2 regions of the Mesorhizobium sp. M0145 genome follow, and region 1 is predicted to be linked to the other one. Evidence: predicted binding sites of a transcription regulator. Region 1 holds the regulator's gene; the other holds the start of a gene.
The links. Region 1 encodes LexA, which represses DNA repair genes until DNA is damaged. Its sites were predicted from a motif close to TGTTCNNNNTGTGTTCNG; they were not measured.
Positions count from the first base shown of each region.

Region 2: the regulator LexA is predicted to act here: its motif matches at 1,435-1,452, upstream of NKJ28_RS20230 (single-stranded DNA-binding protein).

Region 1 covers NZ_JAMYTK010000013.1:160,396-163,896, reverse strand. Annotated here, with positions in the region: gene NKJ28_RS19820 (ComEC/Rec2 family competence protein) at 1-1,453, shown strand, start outside; gene lexA (transcriptional repressor LexA) at 1,447-2,181, opposite strand; gene kynU (kynureninase) at 2,630-3,501, shown strand, end outside.
Region 2 covers NZ_JAMYTK010000014.1:61,374-64,874, reverse strand. Annotated here, with positions in the region: gene NKJ28_RS20250 (ATP-dependent Clp protease proteolytic subunit) at 1-11, opposite strand, end outside; gene NKJ28_RS20245 (SRPBCC family protein) at 38-562, opposite strand; gene NKJ28_RS20240 (ArsR/SmtB family transcription factor) at 559-873, opposite strand; gene NKJ28_RS20235 (cupin domain-containing protein) at 956-1,345, opposite strand; gene NKJ28_RS20230 (single-stranded DNA-binding protein) at 1,553-2,065, shown strand; gene NKJ28_RS20225 (OsmC family protein) at 2,189-2,614, shown strand; gene NKJ28_RS20220 (MarC family protein) at 2,623-3,252, opposite strand; gene NKJ28_RS20215 (hypothetical protein) at 3,327-3,501, opposite strand, start outside.

The sequences.
Region 1 (3,501 bases):
CATCATCTCCATCTCGGGGCTGCATATGGCGTTGGTCGCCGGCACCATCATGGCGCTGCTGCGGGGTGCCTTTGCGCTGTTTCCCGATTTCTCATCGCGACGGCCGGTCAAGAAATATGCCGCGGCCGCCGCGCTTTTTTCGATTGCGGCCTACCTCGTCTTTTCCGGCATTGTCGTGGCGGCCGAACGCAGCTTCATCATGCTGGCGGTGATGCTTATCGCCGTGCTGTTCGACCGGGCCGCGCTCACCATGCGCAACCTGGCGATCTCGGCCATCGCGGTCATCCTGGTGTCGCCGCACGAGGTGGTCGGTCCGAGTTTCCAGATGTCCTTCGCCGCGACGGCGGCCCTTGTCGGCGCCTATGCAGGCTGGTCCGATTACCGCGCCGGCAGGGCCACCACGCCGCCGCCGCGGCTGTCGCCGCTACGCTTTGCCACTCGAAAGGTCCTGCTGGGCATGTGCGGTCTGGCGATGACCTCGATCATTGCAGGGAGCGCCACGGCGCTTTTCGCCATATGGCATTTCCAGCGCGTGGCGCCGCTCAGCCTGTTCGCCAATCTGGCCATCATGCCCATCGTCTCACTGGTCGTCATGCCCTTCGCCGTTCTCAGCGCGCTGGCGATGCCGTTCGGTGCGGATGGCCCTTTCCTCTATGTCATGGGCAAGGGGCTGACGGCGATGATCGCCCTGTCCGGGTGGATATCGGAGCGCTCGCCGATCGATGCGGTCGGGCTGATTTCGCTGAGATCCGTCCTTCTGGTGACGATCGCCCTCGTCATTGCCAGCATGGCGACGACCTGGTTGCGGCTGGCGGCACTTCCTTTTGCGCTCGCCGGCTTGCTGACGACAACGCAGACACGCATACCCGACGTATTGGTCTCGGAGGACGCACGGCTGGTCGCGCTGCCGATCGGCAGCGGTGAACTCGCGGTCAACCGGGCACGCCCGAATGAGTTCACCATCGACAACTGGAAACGCGCGCTCACATCAGAGGCTATCGTCGCGCCGGAAACACCTGGAAAGAACGACCCGCAATTCGACATTGCCGATCCGGCCGACCTACCGCCGGGCATGCCGTTCATTTGCACGGACGGCCTCTGCCTTGCCAGACATCCATCCGGCGCGATCATCGCGCAAGCCAAGGACCGCGATACTGCGCGGCCAGCCTGCGCCTTTGCCAGCTTGATCGTCATCGACGACGCCACCGCCCATAACCCCTGCTACTACGACCGGCTGGTCCTCGTCGTCACCAAACGGCAACTGGCGCACGCGGGAAGTGCCGCCGTCTACTTCGATCCACAAGCGGCAACGCGCGCCGAAATCCGTTTCGCGGTCGAAAAATCATACCGGCCCTGGCACGTGCAGCGGAAATTTTCACGCGCGGCACGGGGCCTGCCGCCATACCGCAGGGCCGACAACCCCAAAGCCGGTGCCAAGGGCGGAGCTCAGTAGCGGCGGATCAGTCCGACGAGCTTGCCCTGCACCTTGACCCTGTCTGGTCCGAAGATGCGCGTCTCGTAGGCCGGATTGGCGGCTTCCAGGGCGATCGAGGCGCCCTTGCGGCGGAACCGCTTCAGCGTCGCTTCCTCCTCGTCGACCAGTGCCACCACGATCTCACCGGGGCTCGCCGTATCGGCATTGCGGATGATCACCGTGTCGCCGTCGAAAATGCCGGCCTCGATCATCGAATCGCCTTTGACCTCGAGCGCATAATGCTCGCCGCCCATGATCATATCCGGCGGCACCGAAATCGAATGCGTCTGGTGCTGGATGGCGTCGATCGGCACACCGGCGGCGATGCGGCCCATCACCGGGATCGAAACGGCGGCGACGACATCGTCGTCATTGCCGGCTGCAGGGACGCGCGACGATGTCGGCTTGCCCTGCCGAGGGGCGCCTTGCCCAAGACTACCCTGGATGACACTCGGCGAGAACTTGCGTGCCGCATTGAGGCCGGGGGCGATCGAGTCAGGCAGGCGCAGCACCTCCAGCGCACGGGCCCGGTTGGGCAAACGGCGAATGAAGCCGCGCTCCTCCAGCGCCGTAATCAGCCGATGGATTCCCGATTTGGAAGCCAGGTCGAGCGCCTCCTTCATCTCGTCGAAGGAGGGCGGAATACCGCTTTCCTTCAATCTTTCGTGGATGAACATAAGCAGTTCGTGTTGTTTGCGTGTCAGCATAGCGACCCCCAACAGAATCAGAAAAACAAACCCAGAACAAACACTATCTGTTCCAGTTGTGTTCCGCAACTGTTTAAAGTTTAATGAATGCGTTAAGGCTTGGGAAACAAACGACGTCCCCTACCGGCGTACCGCATTTTCACCGCCGCGAGCCTCATCGCCTTGATTCTGCTTTCGTTTGCGCCCTTCTGGCCTCCTAGAAGGCGGCACTGGCATCGGCCGTCGGTCGGCAAAGGGCACGGAAGTGAACCCCTATCGACTGTGCGGTTTGGTCAATGCACCGTGAACGAAACGAACTCAAAACGCCAACCTCGCGGTTAAGTCCCGGTTTCCACCGCCTGGTCAGGCTGCTTCTCGCCGGTGGAGCCTTGCTGCGCATAACCAGGTAATGGAAGAACAGTCGATGCGTGTCCGGCGTTGCGTTGGATCTTGGGGGAGCAGACAAATCATGACAGGAATTCCCGATCTCGCGGCCATAAAGGCGATGGATGCCGCGGATCCGCTGCGCGCAATGCGCGACCGCTTTGTGTTGCCGCAAGGAGTGATCTATCTCGACGGCAATTCGCTAGGAGCTGCTTCACGTGCCGCTTTCGATGAACTGCACAAGGCCGCGACCGAAGAATGGTCGCATGATCTCATCCGCGCATGGAACACGGCCGGCTGGTTCAACATGCCGCTTGAACTTGGCGACCAGCTCGGGCGCCTGATCGGTGCCGCGGCCGGCCAGACAGTGGTCTGCGACACGACATCGGTCAACATCTACAAGCTGCTGCACGCCGCCATGGCAATGCGACCGGAGCGGCAGGTCATCGTCGCCGAGGGCGATAGTTTTCCGACGGACCTCTACATAGCTGAGGGTGTGGTTTCGACGCGAAAAGATACGCTGCTGCGCCTCTCGGGGGTCGACGCGCCGACCGTCGAAGAGCTGATCGACGAACGCACCGCCGTGGTGCTGGTCAACCACGTCAACTACAAGTCGGGCGAACTGCGCGACATGCCGGCGCTGACGCGCAGGGCTCAGGAAGCCGGGGCGATGATCGTCTGGGATCTCTGCCACACCGCCGGCGCGATGCCAGTCGAGCTCGACAAGGCAAACGCCGATTTTGCCGTTGGCTGCACCTACAAATATCTGAATGGCGGCCCGGGCGCGCCTGCCTTCATCTATGCGGCTGAGCGGCATCTTTCCGACATCCAGCAGCCGCTCACCGGCTGGTGGGGCCATGCACGGCCCTTCGCCTTCGAGCCAGGCTATGCGGCCGGCACCGGCATCCGCCGGTTTCTGTGCGGCACGCAGCCGGTCCTGTCGATGCGCACGCTGAA
Region 2 (3,501 bases), on a different contig from region 1:
AGGCCGCTCATCGGTTGTCTCCGTTGACTGTTGTCGTTCAGGCCGCGCGCAGGAAGAGGCGCGGGGTGTTTGCGGCGATCTGTTTGTGCCTGGGAGTGCGCGCTTCAAAGGAAAGCCGGCAACCGGCGCCTGCCATCGCGATCTCCGGCACTGCTGCCCGAGCAAAACCATCATGGACGATGCGCAGATGCGTGCCGCCGGAAACGGTGCGGTCGAGCGTAAAGGTGACGATGCTGTCCACTGGGCTGTCGTTCATTGCGCTGTCCAGGGGACTGCCGGGCGGCACCTGCGTATCGCCGGGCGCCGGCCGCTCCCGCCAGGAATAGCGCAGCAGCCGTCCGGGATCCGCGTCGAGGATTTCGCACTCGATCGGCGCATTCGGCGCTTTAAAGGCAAAGCGGTTGCCGATTTCGGGCTTGATGTCGTTCGGCATCATCCAGGCCGCGAGCAGGTCCGGCACCGTCAGCGCCCGCCACACCTTTTCCGGCGGTTCGGGCAGCTCGCACTCGAACTCGATCTTGTCTGCGGCCATTTCGGCGCGTTCTTTGCCTCGGCTGGTCATTGGTCCATGTCCTTCAAAACCGTCTTGAGCCTTTCGATGCGCTCTGGCCAGAACGCACGGTAGCGTTCGATCCAGCCGAGCAGCGGCGCAAGCCCCTTCGGATCGACGCGGTAATAGGCGTTGCGACCGGCCCGGCGCTCGACCACGAGGCCGGCGCCGCGCAGCACTGCGAGATGTTGCGATACCGCCGGCTGCGATACCGGTATGCCAGTGCGCAGTTCCGACACCGTCATCTCGCCGTCGGCGAGCCGCTCATAGACGGCGCGACGCGTTGGATCCGCTAGTGCCCGAAAAATGTCTGCTTCGATCATGGCGAAAGCATAAGTCAATACTTATCGGTTTGGCAAGCCGTGTTTTTTAAGACAGGCGGTGTTTTTTAAGACAGGCGAGGTTTTACAAACTCGCTGGAAGCCAGCGTCTCACCATGTCGGGGGATCCGTTGAACGTCGCCTCGAAAACTGGTGACGCGAGCACAGCATGAATATGAAGCAATTCGGAGCCGACGTTTCGGAAGCCATGTCGCCTGTGCGCGGCAACAACAAGCGACTGTCCGGCAGTCAAGACGAGATGCTCTTCGTCGATCCACATCTCGGCCCTGCCAGCGATGACGGTAAGCACTTCCTCGACCGGGTGCCAATGTGTCGGGGCGCCAACCGTGGGTTCGACCCATTGTTCAAATATGCAAAGTTGAGTTGCGCCGTTGCAGGCAGAGACATGCATGCGGGTCTTTACTCCCGTCCGCCATTCTTCTTGCGGCTGATCGTCATGCTCGACCATCTTCATTGAGTTCGCCTCGATCTCAGGTTCGTGGAAATTCGACGCCAAGACACTACTTGTTACTGACATCTATTGACAGCGCAGCGCCTGTACTATAGAACGAAAAGAGAACAAAAACGTTGTGGGAAAAGGCAGCGACGGCAGGCAGGGATTATCCATAGCCTGTAAGGTGCAGCGACAAAAATTGGTTTCGGATGAGCGCGGAGAAGTGTCATGGCGGGTAGCGTCAACAAGGTCATTCTGGTGGGCAACCTCGGGGCGGACCCTGAAATCCGCCGCCTGAATTCGGGTGACCCGGTCGTCAACATCCGCATCGCGACGTCGGAAAGCTGGCGCGACAAGACATCCGGAGAGCGCAAGGAAAAGACCGAGTGGCACAATGTCGTGATCTTCAACGACCAGATCGCCAAGGTGGCCGAGCAGTATCTGAAGAAGGGCATGAAGGTCTATGTCGAGGGCCAGCTGCAGACGCGCAAATGGCAGGACCAGACCGGCAATGACCGCTATACGACCGAAATCGTGTTGCAGAAATTCCGCGGCGAGCTGCAGATGCTCGATGCGCGGGGCGAGGGCGGCGGTCAGGTCGGCAACTATGCCGGTGGTGGTGCGAGCCGCGGTTCCGATTTCGGCCAGTCCGGCCCGGGCGAAAGTTTCAATCGCGGTGGCGCCAACAAGGGCGGCGGCGGTGGTTCGTCGCGCGAGCTAGACGACGAAATCCCGTTCTGATTTCTCGGGGCGGACTGCCCTTGCGGCGAAAAGCGCCGGCACCTTGGTCACGAAATGGCGTCCCGAAAATCTGTCTTGGATTTTCGGGACGTTGTGCGTTTGAGCGGTGAAAGGACGTATCAGGTGAAGGCAAGGGTCAAATGGGTCGAGGAGCGCACTTTCGTTGGCGAGTCCGCCAATGGGCACAAGCTGGTGCTAGGCACTGCGTTCGGGCCGGAGGGCAAGACGCCGGGGCCGAGCCCAATGGAACTGGTGCTGATCGGCACTGGCGGCTGCTCGGCCTATGACGTGGTCCATATCCTCGAAAAGGGGCGCGAGGCGGTCGAAGATTGCGTGGTCGAACTCGATGCCGACCGTGCAGAAGCCGATCCCAGGGTGTTCACCCGCATTCACATGCATTTTGTCGTCAAGGGCCGGGCGCTATCACACGACAAGGTGAAGCGGGCGATCGGGCTTTCGATCGACAAATACTGCTCGGCCTCGGCAATGATGGCCAAGACTGCCGAGATTACCCACGACTTCGAAGTCATTGAAACGACAGCGAAGTAGGGCTGTTCCTACGTCGCCATCAGCGCCTTGATGCCGTCGGCGACGAACTGTACGGCGAGCGCCGCCAGGATGACGCCGAGCAGCCTTGTCAGGATCGAACGGCCGGTTTGGCCGAGGATACGGTCGATGCGCTCTGACAGTACGAACACCAGGTAGGTGATGACGAGGCAGATGGCGATGATGCCGACAAGGGCTGTCTGCGCGCCCAAACCCTGAAACGAGCTTGAGAGCAGGACGGTCGCCGAAATCGCGCCGGGACCGGCAATGAGCGGGATCGCCAGCGGAAAGGCGGCGATGTTGTGGATCATGTCCCTGGTGATGGCGACGTCGCCGATCTTCTCCTTGCGGTCCTGCCGGCGCTCGAACACCATTTCGAAGGCGATGAAGAACAGCAGAAAGCCGCCGGCGACGCGGAAGGCCGGCAGAGTGATGCCGAAGACTGACAGGATCGACGCGCCGGCGATTGCGAACAACGCCATTACCAGGAAGGCGATGACCGAGGCGCGCACGGAGACCTGGTTGCGCTCCTCGCGGTTCATGCCGCGGGTCACGGCGAGGAAGAGCGGCGCAAGGCCGGGCGGATCGATCGTCACCAGTATGGTGACGAAGGCGTTGAACAGGCTGTCGAAGCTCGGCATGCTGACCCTCCCCGCCGGCAAAGCCGGATAACGGGATTGGTAGAGCAAAGCGGAGGCAGTGGAAACCATGCGGATCAGGGGCTGACGGCCCGGCGCGCCAGAAACTCGACTTCGAGACGCCAGGTGGCGCCGTCGTCCTGTGAGCGTTCGCCCAGCCAGCGGAACGAATTTTCGGTGATGCGCGAAAAGCTCCAGCGCACGGCAGATCCGGTGCCGTCTGCGCCTTGCTGGATGATGGTGTCGCCCTCG